DNA from 2 places in the Geodermatophilus sp. URMC 63 genome. Region 1 is predicted to be linked to the other one. Evidence: riboswitches for the same ligand, from Rfam matches in the RefSeq annotation. Region 1 holds a riboswitch; the other holds the start of a gene.

The links. Region 1 has a riboswitch for S-adenosylmethionine ahead of thrC (threonine synthase). Riboswitches for the same ligand answer to the same signal wherever they lie in the genome.
Region 2: it holds a riboswitch for S-adenosylmethionine, as region 1 does, so the genes downstream of both, ACWIZO_RS05570 (bifunctional o-acetylhomoserine/o-acetylserine sulfhydrylase) here and thrC (threonine synthase) in region 1, are expected to answer to the same signal.

The regions. Positions count from the first base shown of each region.
Region 1 is NZ_CP199956.1:2,145,776-2,153,311, reverse strand. Features, by position in the region: gene groL (chaperonin GroEL) at 1-729, opposite strand, end outside; gene ACWIZO_RS10410 (SDR family NAD(P)-dependent oxidoreductase) at 957-1,841, opposite strand; gene ACWIZO_RS10405 (cold-shock protein) at 2,033-2,233, opposite strand; gene thrC (threonine synthase) at 2,441-3,742, opposite strand; SAM riboswitch class I at 3,755-3,877, opposite strand; gene ACWIZO_RS10395 (HAD family hydrolase) at 3,938-4,768, shown strand; gene ACWIZO_RS10390 (hypothetical protein) at 4,775-5,125, opposite strand; partial or broken gene ACWIZO_RS10385 (ATP-binding protein) at 5,410-5,910, opposite strand; gene ACWIZO_RS10380 (ABC transporter permease) at 6,053-6,919, opposite strand; gene ACWIZO_RS10375 (alpha/beta fold hydrolase) at 7,003-7,536, opposite strand, start outside.
Region 2 is NZ_CP199956.1:1,133,088-1,140,623, forward strand. Features, by position in the region: gene ACWIZO_RS05560 (carboxyl transferase domain-containing protein) at 1-135, shown strand, start outside; gene ACWIZO_RS05565 (acetyl/propionyl/methylcrotonyl-CoA carboxylase subunit alpha) at 209-2,197, shown strand; SAM riboswitch class IV at 2,229-2,343, shown strand; gene ACWIZO_RS05570 (bifunctional o-acetylhomoserine/o-acetylserine sulfhydrylase) at 2,386-3,678, shown strand; gene metX (homoserine O-acetyltransferase MetX) at 3,678-4,760, shown strand; gene ACWIZO_RS05580 (threonine aldolase family protein) at 4,844-6,097, shown strand; gene ACWIZO_RS05585 (gamma carbonic anhydrase family protein) at 5,988-6,575, opposite strand; gene ACWIZO_RS05590 (uroporphyrinogen decarboxylase family protein) at 6,614-7,536, shown strand, end outside.

The DNA.
Region 1 (7,536 bases):
CTTGCCCGACTGCATGACCTTCTCCAGCAGCGGGAGCAGGTCCTTGACCGAGCTGATCTTGCTGTTGACGACGAGCACGTACGGGTCGTCGAGGACGGCCTCCATGCGCTCGGCGTCGGTGACGAAGTAGGGCGAGATGTAGCCCTTGTCGAAGCGCATGCCCTCGGTGAGCTCGAGCTCGAGGCCGAAGGTGTTGCTCTCCTCGACGGTGATGACGCCTTCCTTGCCGACCTTGTCCATCGCCTCGGCGATGAGCTCGCCGATGGCCGGGTCGGCGGCGGAGATCGACGCGGTGGCGGCGATCTGCTCCTTGGTCTCGACGTCCTTGGCGGTCGAGAGCAGGTGGTCGGTGACCGAGGCGACGGCCTTCTCGATGCCCTTCTTCAGGGCCATCGGGTTGGCGCCGGCGGCGACGTTGCGCAGACCCTCGCGGACGAGCGCCTGGGCGAGCACGGTGGCGGTGGTGGTGCCGTCACCGGCGACGTCGTCGGTCTTCTTCGCGACCTCCTTGACCAGCTCGGCGCCGATCTTCTCCCAGGGGTCCTCGAGCTCGATCTCCTTGGCGATGCTCACACCGTCGTTGGTGATGGTGGGAGCGCCCCACTTCTTCTCGAGGACGACGTTGCGGCCCTTGGGGCCGAGCGTCACCTTGACGGCGTCGGCGAGGGTGTTCATGCCCCGCTCGAGACCGCGGCGCGCCTCTTCCTCGAAGGCGATCATCTTGGCCATGTGGTGATGTCCTCCATGCATGGATCGCTGCACGGCCGGGACCGGCGCCCGCGACGGACGACACCGGCGCCGCGGGCGCTCACGTGGCCCGCGCTCCAGTGCCTCACCGTTCCGACCTGATTGGCACTCGGCACTGTCGAGTGCCAATCCGAAGTCTGGCACTCGCCCCTGCCGAGTGCAAGAACGGGGGGTGGCCGCGGGCGGTTCCCCACCTCCGCTGGGCTCCGTCAGCGCAGGGGGACCTCCGCCGAGGCCGGGGACGTCGCCCGGGCCCCGGCGCGGTCGCGTGTCTCCTGACGGGCCAGGGTCGCCGTCTCGAGCCACAGCAGGAGCGCCGGCGACAGGCGCATGAGCCGCCACAGCACCCGCGCCTGCCGCGGGGCCACGATCAGCGCCCGGTTGCGGTCGATCCCCCGCAGCACGTCGGTGGCCAGCGCGTCGGCGGGGTAGAGCCGCCCTCCGCTCATCCGGGTGATCGCGGCGCGGGTGTCGGTCGCCTCGGCGGTCGGCACGCGCGGCAGGTCCGCCGGCATCCCCTTGTCGAGGATCGGGGTGTCGATGCCCCCTGGGCAGACCACGCTCACCCGGACCCCCCGCCGCGCCGCCTCGCCGCGCAGGCTGAGGGACAGCCCGACCACCGCCCACTTCGTCGTCGCGTAGGGGGCCATGCCCGGTCCCGGCAGGAGACCGGCCAGCGACGCGGTGTTGACGATGTGGCCGTGTCCCTGCCGCAGCATCAGGGGGTAGGCGGCCTGCACCCCGTGCACCACCCCGCGCAGGTTGACGTCGACGGTCCGGTCCCAGTGGGCCGGGCTGAGTTCCTCCACCGGTCCGCCGATCCCGAGGCCGGCGTTGTTGACCAGCAGGTCCAGCCGGCCGTGCCGCTCCGCGGTCTCGTCGACCAGCGCGGCGACCGCGTCGGCGTCGCGCACGTCGACGGCAGCCGCCGTGGCCGTGCCGGGTCCGGTGGCGCGCAGCCCTTCCGCGGTCCCCTCGGCTGCCGCGCCGTCGACGTCGGCGAGGACCACCTGGTCCCCACGACGCACCAGCGCCGCGCCCAGGGCTCGTCCGATCCCGGATGCACCACCCGTGACGATCGCGATGCGCGACATGGCACCCCCTCGTCCCCCGGCGCCGGCCGCGCCTCCTGCGGCAGCCTCCCGCGGCGAGGAGCCCGGGGCCACACCCCGCCGCACGGCGGCCGGCCGCGGAGCACCGGGAGGAGGACACCGCGGGCACACGGCACCGAGGCCCGGCTCCCCTGTCGGGGACCCGGGCCTCGGTGGGCGTGCAGAGGTGGTTCTCAGGCGGTGCGGACCGCGTCGGCCTGCGGACCCTTCTCGCCCTGGACGACCTCGAAGGTGACCCGCTGGCCCTCGTCGAGGCTCTTGTACCCGTCCATCTGGATGGCCGAGTAGTGGACGAAGACGTCCTGGCCGCCGTCGACGGCGATGAAGCCGAAGCCCTTCTCGGCGTTGAACCACTTCACGGTGCCCTGTGCCACGTGTGCTCCCACGTTCGTGCGTGCGGACGGACCCCGGGTTCCGGGGGCCGGGTACAGCTCTTCCGCCCGTCGGACACGAACGTGGAACTGACAACCGCGCGAGAACGTACATCAGGGACAGCCAGGTGGGGAGTCACCCCACGCACGACTGCTGCCCGATCGGGGGAGCTGCTCACCCGGACCGGCGCCAGGGACGAGCGTACGCCCCTACCGGATGAGCCCGGCCGCCCGCACCGACCTCAGCGACGGCTCCACGCGGTGCGTGGGGCCGACCACCGGCTCCAGCGGGTCGAGGGTCTTGAGGCCCTCACCGGTGTTGAGGACGACGGTCTCCTTCGTGGGGTCCAGCCGCCCGTCCTCCACCAGTTGCCGCAGCACGGCCACGGTCACCCCGCCCGCGGTCTCGGCGAACACGCCGGTGGTGCGGGCCAGGTCACGGATGCCCTGCACGATCTGCTCGTCGCCGACCCGGCCGACGGCACCGCCGGTGCGCCGGATGGCGTCGAGCGCGTAGGGGCCGTCGGCGGGGTTGCCGATGTTGAGGGACTTGGCGATGCCGGTGGGCTTGACCGGCTTGACGACGTCCCAGCCGTTGTCGAACGCGGTGGCGATCGGGTCGCAGCCGGCCGACTGGGCGCCGAAGACCCGCCACTCGGTGGCCTCGACGATGCCGGCGGCGGCCAGCTCCCGCCAGGCCTTGTCGACCTTGGTCAGCAGCGAACCCGACGCCATCGGGATGACCACCTGGGCCGGGATCCGCCAGCCGAGCTGCTCGGCGATCTCGTAGCCCATCGTCTTGGAGCCCTCGGCGTAGTAGGGCCGCACGTTCTGGTTGACGAAGGCGGTGTCCTCGAACTCGTCGGTCTCGGCGAGCTCGCTGGTCAGCCGGTTGACGTCGTCGTAGGACCCGTCGACGGCGACCAGGGTCTGGCCGTAGACCGCCGACTGCACCACCTTGCCCGGCTCGAGGTCGGCCGGGATGAAGACGTAGGAGGGCAGCCCGACGCGGGCGGCGTGCGCGGCCACCGAGTTGGCCAGGTTGCCGGTGGAGGCGGCGGCGATCTTGGCGTAGCCCAGCCGCCTGGCGGCGGTGGCCGCGAGGCTGACCACGCGGTCCTTGAAGGAGTGGGTGGGGTTGGCCGAGTCGTCCTTGACCCACAGCCCGCCGGTGAGGCCGAGCTCGGCGGCGAGCCGGTCGGCGCGCACCAGCGGCGTCATGCCGGGGTCGAGGGAGACGCGGTCGGCCGGGTCCTGGCCCACGGGCAGCAGGGCGGCGTAGCGCCAGATGTTCTGCGGGCCGGCCTCGATCTGCTCCCGCGTCACCGCGCGCATGCGCTCGGGGTCGTAGTCGACCTCCAGCGGCCCGAAGCACTGGGCGCAGGCGTGCTCGGCGATGAGGCCGAAGGTGGCGCCGCAGTTGCGACAGACCAGGCCACGGGCGGGACTCGGGGCGACGGGGCCGCCGGCAGCGGAGTCGGCCTGGACGGAACCGGGAGCGGTCAGGGTCATGCGACGACTACCTCCTCATCTTCCCCGCGGCGGGCCGTCGAGCCGCGCGGGACGGAATTGGCACCTCTCGCCGCTCGCGCCGCGCGGTTGCCGGGGCTTCACCGGGCCGTGTCCCTCTGCCCCTCTGGATGAGTGGAACGCCCGAGACTCTACCCGGCCTCCGGCACCGCCCCGGCGCCCGGCCATGCTGGTCGGGTGGCTGCGCGCATCGTCTACACCGACCTCGACGGCACGATGGTCGGCCCGCGGGGGTCGTTCTGGCACACCGCCGACGGCGTCCCCACCGCCGAGCCCGCCGCCGCGCTGCTGGAGCTGCACACCGCCGGCGTCGCGCTGGTGATCGTCAGCGGGCGGACCGTCGACCAGGTGACCGAGGCCGGGCGGATCTTCGCCGCCGACGGCGCCATCGCCGAACTGGGCTCGCTGGTCACCTGGAAGGGCGGCCGGGCGCGCCACCAGCTCACCGGCGAGCTGCCCGCCGAGCACGCCGGTCGCACGCCGATGGACGTCATGGCCGGGCTCGGCGTCGTCGAGGCCCTCTGCGCCGCCCACCCCGGCCGGCTGGAGTGGCACGCGCCCTGGCACACCACCCACTCCGGCGACGCGCTGCTGCGCGGCTACGTCGACCCGCTCGCCGTCGACGCGTGGCTGGCCGAGCGGGGGCTGGGCTGGCTGACCCTGAAGGACAACGGCGCGATCCCCGCCTCGGCCCGGCTGCGCCTGGCGCCGGAGGGACAGCTGGCTCGGGTCTACCACCTCATGCCGCGCGGGATCACCAAGGGCGCGGCGATCGCCTGGGACCTCGAGCGCCGCGGGATCGACTCCGCCGACGCGGTCGCGGTCGGCGACAGCGCCAGCGACCTGGAGATGGCGCCCGTCGTCGGCCGGCTGTGGATCACGGCCAACGGCGCCGAGGTCGAGGGCATGGACGACCTGCTGGCCGCCGTCCCCAACGCGACCGTCACGCGCGGGGCGATGGGCGAGGGCTGGGCGCAGGCCATCAGGGCCAGTCTCGGCTCCTCATAGCGACGCTCAAGCTGGCGGCACCTTCTCGAGCGCCATGTAGCGGCGCATGAACCGGTCGAACTGAGGCACTGTGAACTTCGCGAAGCCATAGCGGGGAGTGAAGAGCAGGCCCTTGCTGATGAGGCGCGCACGCAGCGGAGCCACCTGCTCGGAGGTCCGGCCGAGGACGTCCGCGACCTCCGCGGCCTTCTGGGCCTCCGACCCCAACTCCGCCATGGCGCGCATGTACCGCAGCTCTTCCGGGGTCGAGCGCTGCACGCATGCTCGGAAGAAGCTCTCGTCGAGTTCTGCTTCGACGAGATCCTCCGCCGCCCGGGCATCAGCCGCGGTGATCTTCGGCCCCGGGCGAGGTTCCACACCGCACGACCGAACTCCTGGATGAAGTACGGATAGCCCTCCGTGTACGTGATGATGGCCGACACCGCGTCGAGCTCGTACTCGACGCCTTCCAGTCGAGCCGGTTCGGTCAGGGCCTCGGCGGCAGCGCCGATCGGCAGTTCTCCGATCATCGAAAACTTGAAGAGTCGCTCGGCGTACGACTTCGCGTCCCCAGCGAGCCCGGGCAGCTGGGGCAGGCCTGCCCCGGCGAAGGTCACGGGCAGTTGTCGCTGAACCGTCCGGTGCACCGCACCGATCAGAGCCTCCAGCTCGACCTTGCTCAAGAACTGGATCTCGTCGAACAGGAAGACGACGCCACGGCCTTGATCCACCGCCGCCTCACCAACGGCCTCGAAGAGGTCAGCCAAGTCGTCGTTCAAGTTCCCGGTGTCCGCTCGGCCGGCCTGAGCCTCGACATCCAGACCTGCTGTCAGCGTCCCGTCTGGCTGGACCGTCAGGGAGAAGGACTTGACGACAGCAGCAGCTCTACGCCCTCTCTCGGACCAACGAGCCTTGGGCGAGATGGACAGCAAGGCACGCCGCGCCAAGTTGGCGATCTGAGGTCCGAAGGACGCGTTCTTCGAGACCTCGGCGTCGACAGCGACCCAATCCTCTTCGGCCGCGATGCGTTGGTACTGACCGAGCAGCACCGTCTTCCCGACGCCGCGCAGACCGGTGATGACCAGCGACTGCTCCGTATAGCCGCGCCCGAGTCGCCGGAGGAGTGTCCTGAAGTCGTCAACTTCCGTACGGCGACCAGCCAAGTAGCGGGGCGGCGCCCCGGCGTTAAGGCGTGTAGGGGTTGTTGGCTCGATCCACCGACCCTCCAACTTTACAAGTTTAAGCTACTTTAACAGTGCAGCGTAAAATCCGCTAAAGCTGTCAAGAAGCGACGGTGCACAGTGGTCAGCTGGTGACGTCGCGCCGGGCGAAGTGGCGGAAGCCCAGGGCGGTGAACACCGCGGCGTAGACCAGCGACTGGACGACGCCGCGGAAGAGGTCGGAGGAGTCGACCGGCGTCTGCAGCAGGTCGGTCCAGGCGAACTCCTCCGCCGTCGGGAACCAGTCGCGCAGGGACCCGAGCTGCTCGACCTGGTCGAGGATCGCGAACACGAACATCGTGAACACCGCCCCGCCGACGGCGGCCAGCGGCGCGTCGGTGATCGTCGACAGCCAGAACGCCAGCGTGCCGACGACGAGCAGGTGGACGGCGAGGTAGCCGAGCATCCCGGCCAGCCGCAGCAGCCCCTCCCCCTGCGGCAGGGTCACCCCGATCGGCGTCTGGATCTCGGCGAACCCGAACGCGATGCCGCCGGCCACCACCGCGACGACCGCCAGGGTGAGCAGCGCGGCCACCGACAGCACCAGCGCGGCGGCGAACTTCTGCCGCAGCAGCCGGCTCCGCGGCACCGGGGTGGCCAGCGTGTAGCGCAGCGACCCCCACTGCGCCTCGCTGGCGACGGTGTCGCCGAAGAACAGCGCGTAGACCACGACGAGGAAGAAGCCCGTCGTCGCGAACAGCACGAACAGCGTGAAGTTCAGGCCGCTGGCGGTGGCGACGTCGACGAGGTTGATCCGGCTGTTGGTCTGCGCCTCCTCGCTGGCGCCCAGCTGCAGCGCGGCGATGAGCACCAGCGGCAGGGCGACCATCAGCGCGAACACGCCGATGGTGCGCCGCCGCTTGAACTGCCGGCGCAGCTCGACCGACAGCCGCAGCGTCCGCTCGGGCCGGTAGCCGGCGACCGCGCCGGTGGGCTGGACGTGCTGTGTCATGGCTCGACTCCGGCCTCGGTCCGCTCCTCGCTCGCTGGCGCTCGCTGCGATGCTCCCGCGGCCGTCGTTCTCGTGGTCGACGGTCACGACTCCCCCACGAGGGCCAGGAACGCGTCCTCCAGGCGGCGGCGCGGCGTGAACTGGTCGACGGCGACATCGGCGGCGACCAGCGCCTGCAGCGCCGCCGCGCGCGACATCCGGTCGCCGAGGTCGGCGACCAGGCCCTCGTCGGTGCGCTCGACGGACACGCCGGGCAGGCCGGAGAGGACGGCGGCCGCCCGGTCGGCGTCGTCGTCGGCGGCGAGGCCCACGAGCACCGACCCGCCGGTGCCGACGATCTCCTCGACCGTGCCCTGCGCGATCTTCTGCCCCTTGGCCATCACCACGACGTGCGTGCAGGTCTGCTCGATCTCGCTGAGCAGGTGGCTGGAGACGATGACCGTGCGGCCGGTGGCGGCGTAGGAGCGCAGCACCTCGCGCATCGCGTGGATCTGCGGCGGGTCCAGCCCGTTGGTCGGCTCGTCGAGCACCAGCAGGTCGGGCAGGCCCAGCATCGCCTGCGCGATCGCCACCCGCTGGCGCATGCCCTGGCTGTAGCGGCGCACCGGGCGGTCGAT
Region 2 (7,536 bases), 1.0 Mb from region 1:
TACTACTCCACGGCGCGGCTCTGGGACGACGGCGTCCTCGACCCCGCCGACACCCGCACCGTCCTCGGCCTGGCGCTGTCCGCGTGCGCCCAGGCCCCCCTCGACGACGTCGCCTACGGCGTCTTCCGGATGTGAGCGCCGTGCCGAAGACGACGCACCTGCCGGAACCGCCGGCCACCGACGATCCGAACGAGTGCGGAGTCGAGCGATGAGCACCTTCGACACCGTCCTCGTCGCCAACCGGGGCGAGATCGCCGTCCGGGTGATCCGCACGCTGCGCCGGCTCGGCATCCGCTCGGTCGCCGTGTACAGCGACGCCGACGCCGACGCGCCGCACGTCCGCGCCGCCGACGTCGCCTACCGCCTGGGCCCCGCCCCGGCCGCGCAGAGCTACCTGTCGGTGCCGCGGGTGGTCGAGGCCTGCCGGGCCACCGGCGCGCAGGCCGTGCACCCCGGCTACGGCTTCCTGTCGGAGAACCCGGCCCTCGCCGGCGCGCTCGCCGACGCCGGCGTGGTCTTCGTCGGCCCGCCGGCCGAGGCGATCCGGGTGATGGGCGACAAGATCACCGCCAAGCGGACCGTCGTCGCCTCCGGTGTGCCCGTCGTCCCCGGCACCGCCGAGCCCGGCCTCACCGACGACGACCTCGTGGCCGCGGCCCCCGGCATCGGCTTCCCCGTGCTGGTCAAGCCCTCGGCCGGCGGCGGCGGCAAGGGCATGCGGGTGGTCGAGGACGCCGCGGACCTGCCGGCCGCGCTGGTCAGCGCCCGCCGGGAGGCCGCCGCCGCGTTCGGCGACGACACCCTGTTCCTCGAGCGGTTCGTGCAGCGGCCGCGGCACGTCGAGGTGCAGGTGCTCGCCGACGCCCACGGCGCCGTCGTCCACCTCGGCGAGCGCGAGTGCAGCCTGCAGCGCCGCCACCAAAAGGTGGTCGAGGAGGCGCCCTCGCCGCTGCTCGACGCCGCCACCCGCGCCCGCATCGGCGACGCCGCCTGCGCCACGGCCCGCAGCGTCGGCTACACCGGCGCCGGCACGGTGGAGTTCATCGTCTCGGCCGACCGGCCCGAGGAGTTCTTCTTCATGGAGATGAACACCCGCCTGCAGGTCGAGCACCCGGTCACCGAGCTGGTCACCGGCCTGGACCTGGTCGAGCAGCAGCTGCGCGTGGCCGCCGGCGAGCCCCTGGCGTTCGGCCAGGACGACGTCGCGCTGACCGGCTGGGCGGTCGAGGCGCGGGTCTACGCCGAGGACCCCGGCCGCGGCTTCCTGCCCACCGGCGGGCGGGTGCTCGCCTTGGCCGAGCCCGCCGGCGCCCGCGTCGACTCCGGCGTCGCGGCCGGCACCGTCGTCGGCTCGGACTACGACCCGATGCTGGCCAAGGTGGTCGCGCACGGCCCGGACCGGGCCACCGCGCTCGCCGCGCTCGACCGCGCGCTGGGCGACACCGCGGTGCTCGGCGTGACCACCAACGTCGGGTTCGTCCGCGCGCTGCTGGCCGAGTCCGACGTGCGCGCCGGGCACCTGGACACCGCGCTGCTCGACCGGGTGGCCGCCTCCTACGCGGCCCCGCCGGTGCCCGACCTCGCCGTCCTCGCCGCCGCCGCGCACCTGTGGCTCACCGCCTGGGCCGCGGCCGACCCGGCCGACCCGTGGAGCGCGCCGACCGGCTTCCGGCTGGGGGACGCCGCGCCGTTCACCGTCCGGCTCGAGGCCGGCGGCCGGCCACGCACGGTGGCGCTGACCGGCACGCCGGCCGCGGCCCGCGCCACCCTCGACGGCGCCGACGCCGGGACGCTGTCCTGCGCGGCCGAGGACGGCGGCCTGGCGCTGGTCCGCGACGGCGTGCGGTCCCGCTGCCTGGTCGCCGCCGACGGCGACGGGCACGGCGACGGGCACGGCCTGTTCGTGCACGCCGATGGCGCGGACTGGCCGCTGCGCCGGGCCCGCCGCGTGGTGCTGCGGCCCGACAGCGCCGCGGCGCACCCCCCGGAGCTGACCAGCCCGATGCCCGGCTCGGTGATCGCGGTGCCGGTGACCGACGGGCAGGCCGTCGCCGCCGGGGAGCCGGTGGTCGTCGTCGAGGCGATGAAGATGGAGCACACGCTGCGCGCCCCGGCCGACGGCGTCGTCGAGCTGCTCGTCGCGGCCGGCGACCAGGTGCGGCTCGACCAGGTGCTCGCCCGGCTCACCCCCGCCTGAGCCGGAGCCCGCTCCGCTAGGGTCGGCGCAGGCTCACGAGAGGCAGCGTCAAGCACCTGGCTGGCTGCCCGGCAACCTCTCTCCGTCCGAGGTGCTCCAGGGGAAGAGCCGGCCGCGCGGCACCCGCCGCCCGGCAGGACGGAGTCCTCCGTGCGCCGCGGGGTCTCCCGAACGAGAGGAGACGGCGCGTGACCGACCCGCAGAGCTGGAGCTTCGAGACCCGGCAGGTCCACGCCGGCACCAGCCCCGACCCCACCACCGGGGCCCGCGCCCTGCCGATCTACGCCACGACCGCCTACCAGTTCCGCGACAGCAAGCACGCCGCGGACCTCTTCGCGCTGGCCGAGATGGGCAACATCTACACGCGGATCATGAACCCGACGCAGGACGCGCTCGAGCAGCGCGTGGCCTCGCTGGAGGGCGGCGTCGCGGCGCTCGCGGTGGCCAGCGGCATGGCGGCGGAGACGCTGGCGCTGCTCAACGTCGCCGAGGCCGGCAGCCACGTCGTCGCCTCGGCCTCGCTGTACGGCGGCACCTACAACCTGCTGCACCACTCGCTGCCCAAGCTCGGCGTCGAGGTGTCCTTCGTCGAGGACCCCGACGACCCGCAGAGCTGGCAGTCGCTGGTGCGCGAGAACACCAAGGCGCTCTACGGGGAGTCGATCGGCAACCCGAAGGGCGACGTCCTCGACATCGCCGCCGTCGCCGAGGTGGCCCACCGCAACGGCGTCCCGCTGATCGTGGACAACACCATCGCCACGCCGTTCCTGGTGCGCCCGCTGGAGCACGGCGCCGACGTCGTCGTCCACTCGGCCACCAAGTACCTGGGCGGGCACGGCACCGCGATCGCCGGGGTCATCGTCGACGGCGGCACGTTCGACTGGACGTCGGGGAGGTTCCCCGGGTTCACGACGCCGGACCCGACCTACCACGGCGTGGTCTACGCCGACCTCGGCGCCCCGGCCTACGCACTCAAGGCCCGCGTGCAGCTGCTGCGCGACCTCGGCCCGGCGATCAGCCCGTTCAACGCCTGGCTGGTCGTGCAGGGGATCGAGACGCTGTCGCTGCGGATGGAGCGGCACGTGGCCAACGCCCAGCGGGTGGCGGAGTTCCTCGAGGCGCACGACGAGGTCGAGTCGGTGCACTACGCCGGCCTGCCGTCCTCGCCGTGGCACGCCGCCCAGCAGCGCTACGCCCCGCGCGGCGCCGGCGCGGTGCTGGCCTTCGAGATCCGCGGCGGCGTCGAGGCCGGCCGGCGCTTCGTGGAGGCGCTGGAGCTGCACAGCCACGTGGCCAACATCGGCGACGTCCGCAGCCTGGTCATCCACCCGGCCTCGACCACGCACTCGCAGCTCACGCCCGAGGAGCAGCAGACCACCGGGGTCACGCCCGGGCTGGTGCGCCTGGCCGCCGGGCTGGAGGGGATCGACGACATCCTCGCCGACCTCGAGGCGGGGTTCCGCGCCGCCAAGGGGGCGTGATGACGGGGGTGCGGGACGTCCCGGCGTCCCGCACCCCGCCGCGCACCGGTGGGTGGCGCGACGGCGACCCCGCCGGGGACCGGCTGTTCCTCGACCTGGACGGACCGGTCCGCCTCGAGCGCGGCGGGGTGCTGCCCGGCGTCCGGGTCGCCTACGAGACCTGGGGGACGCTCGCGCCCGACGGCGGCAACGCGGTGCTCGTCGAGCACGCGCTGACCGGCGACAGCCACGTCACCGGGCCGGCCGGGCCCGGGCACCCGACCCCGGGCTGGTGGGCGCCGCTGGTCGGGCCGGGGGCGCCGTTGGACACCGGGCGGCTCTTCGTCGTCTGCGCCAACGTGCTGGGCGGCTGCCAGGGGACGACGGGGCCGTCCTCGACCGCGCCCGACGGCGCCCCGTGGGGCGCGCGCTTCCCCGAGGTGACCGTCGGCGACCAGGTGCTCGTGGAGGCCGCGCTCGCCGACGCGCTCGGCGTCCGCCGGTGGGCGGCCGTCGTCGGCGGGTCGATGGGCGGGATGCGCGCGCTGGAGTGGGCGGTGGCGCTGCCCGAGCGGGTCGCCGGGCTGCTCTTCCTCGCCTCCGGCGCGGCCGCGACCGCCGACCAGATCGGCACGCAGACCACCCAGCAGGCCGCGATCCGCGCCGACCCCGTCGCCGGGCTCGGCGTCGCCCGGCGGATCGCGCACCTCACCTACCGCAGCCCGGTCGAGCTGGAGGAGCGGTTCGGGACGACCGTGCAGGACGACGGCCGCTTCGCCGTCGCCTCCTACCTCGACCACCACGCCGACAAGCTCGCCCGCCGCTTCGACGCCGGCAGCTACGTGGTGCTCACCGAGGCGATGAACACCTGGGACGTCGGCCGCGGCCGGGGCGGGATCGAGGCCGCGCTGTCGCGGGTGACCGCGCGGGCCGTCGTCGCCGGGGTGGACAGCGACCGGCTCTACCCGCTGGAGCTGCAGCAGCGGGTGGCCGACGCGCTCGGCGTCCCGCTGCGGGTGGTGTCCTCGCCGCACGGGCACGACGGCTTCCTCGTCGAGGCCGGTGCCGTCGGCGCGCTGGTGCGCGAGCTGCTCGGCACCTGAGCCTCCCCGCCGAGATCGCGCGATCCCGCACGTCCTGGTGGCCCCGCGCGTGCGAGATCGCGCGATCTCGACAGACTGGCGGGGTGAGCGACGACGACCTCGACGCCCTGCGCCTGGCCTGCGACCGCGCGCTGAGCGGCCACGGACCGGTGCGCGCCGCGGACCTGCTGGCCACGATCCCCGCGGACACGGCGGTCGACCGGTACGGCACGGGCGGGGTGGTCGCCGAGCTGGAGACCGAGGTCGCGCAGGTGCTGGGCAAGCCGGCCGCGGTCTACCTGCCCAGCGGGACCATGGCCCAGCAGTCGGTGCTGCGCGTGCACGCCGGGCGCAGCCGCCGGGAGACGGTGGTGGGCCACCCCGAGTGCCACCTGTTCCGCCACGAGGGAGGCGCGCTGGCGCGGCTGCAGGGCCTGGTCGAGCGCCCGGTCGGCGACCGGCACCGGGTGCTGCTGCGCGCCGAGCTCGACGACGTGGCCGAGCCGCCGGCCGCGCTGGTGGTGGAGCTGCCGCAGCGCGACCTCGGCGGGCCGCTGCCGCCCTGGGACGACGTGGTCGCGCAGGCCGCGTGGGCGCACGACCGGGGCACGGTCGCGCACCTCGACGGCGCGCGGCTGTGGGAGGCCGCGACCGGGTACGGCCTGCCGCCGTCCGACGTCGCGGCGCCCTTCGACACCGTCTACGTGAGCTTCTACAAGGGCGTCGGCGCGCTGGCCGGGTGCGCGGTGGCCGGGCCGGCCGACGTCGTCGCCGAGGTCCGGGAGTGGCGCCGGCGGATGGGCGGCACGCTGTTCGGCCTGTGGCCCGGCGCCGCCTCGGCGCTGACCTGCCTGCGCCGCCGGCTGCCGCTGTTCCCCGGCTACCTCGAGCGTGCGCGGGAGGTGGCCGACGCCGTGCGCGGCCTGCCCGGCGTGCGGGTGGTCCCCGACCCCCCCGGAGACGCCGATGCTCCACCTGCTGCTGTCGGCCACGCCGGACGCCTTCCGCGCCGCCGCCCGCGCGCTGGCCGAGGAGGGGCTGTGGACCTGGGCGGAGCCGGGGATCACCAGCGACCCCACCGTGGTGCGCGTGGAGCTGTCCGTGGGCGACGCGACCCTGGCCCTGTCTCCGGAGGAGGTCCGCGCCGCCGTCGCCCGCCTGGCCGGCGGCGTGTGAACCCGCGAGATCTGCACACTGGCGGCCTTCGCGGCCCGGGAGACCGCGAGTGTGCAGATCTCGCGGACGGGCCTAGTCGGCCGCGTCGCCCGGGATGTACCCGGCCGGGGGCAGCGGACGCCGCACCACCGGCCGCACCTTCCGCGCCGCGGGCAGCCGCTCGGTGTAGCTCTGCGCGTTGAGCCGGATGTGGGTGAGGTCGTCCTCGGTGGCCTGCCGGATCACCTTCGCCGGGATCCCGGCCACCAGCGACCCCGGCGGCACCTGCGTGCCCTGCGTGACGACGGCGCCGGCGGCCACGATCGAGCCCGAGCCGATGTGCGCGCCGTTCATCACCACGCTCCCCATGCCGACCAGCACGTCGTCGTCGACCCGCGCGCCGTGCAGCACGACCCGGTGCCCGACGGTGACCCCCCGGCCGACGACGAGCGGGAACCCCGGGTCGGCGTGCAGGGTGCTGCCGTCCTGCACGTTCGAGCCCTCGCCGATCTCGATGACCTCGGCGTCGGCCCGGGCGACCGCGCCGTACCAGATGCTCGAGCGCGGCCCCATGGTCACCGCACCGACCACCACCGCCGTCGGTGCGACGAAGGCCTCGTCGTCGATGGCCGGGGCGCCGAACGGCAGTTCCGCGATGTAGTTGTCCGCCACGGCGTCCACCCCAGCACATCTCGGCTCCCCGCGGGCAGACTCCACCCGTGCCCGCCCCGCTGCCGCCGCTGCCCACCACCGTCGTCGGGAGCCTCCCCCAGCCCGGGTGGCTCATCGACCGCGACCGCCTGGCGCACCGGTTCCCGCCCCGGGTGCGCGCCCGGAAGCTGTGGCGGCCGGCCCCCGAGCTGCTCGAGGAGGCGCAGGACGACGCGACGCTGCTGGTCCTGCGCGCCCAGGAGGCGGCCGGCCTCGACGTCGTGGTCGACGGCGAGCAGCGCCGGGAGTCCTACTCCAACCACTTCGCCACGGCGCTCGAGGGCGTCGACGTCGACACCCCCGGCACGGTGGTCAACCGGTCGGGGAAGCCGATCCCGGTGCCGCGGGTGGTCGGCGAGCTCCGCCGGCGCGGCCCGATCCAGGCGCGCGACGTGCGCTTCCTGCGCGCGCACACCGACCGGCCGGTGAAGACCACGCTGCCCGGCCCGTTCACGATGGCGCAGCAGGCGGCCGACGAGCACTACGGCGACGACCGGGCGCTCGCGCTGGCCTACGCCGACGTCGTCCGCGAGGAGATCGCCGACCTGTTCGCCGCCGGCGCCGACGTCGTCCAGATCGACGAGCCGTGGCTGCAGGCGCGGCCCGAGGTGGCCCGCCGCTACGGCGCGGAGGCGGTGACCCGGGCGGTGGAGGGCGCGCCCGGCCCGGTGCACCTGCACCTGTGCTTCGGCTACGCGGCGATGGTCGCCGAGCGCCCGGAGGGCTACTCGTTCCTGCCCGAGCTCGCCGACACCCCGGTGGACACCGTGTCGGTGGAGACCGCCCAGTCGCACCTGGACCCCGCGTCGCTGCGGCCGCTGCGCGGCAAGGGGATCGCGCTGGGCGTGCTGGACCTGTCCACGCCGGAGGTGGAGACCCCGGAGGTGGTCGCCGACCGCGTCCGGCGCGCGCTCGACGACGTCGACGTCTC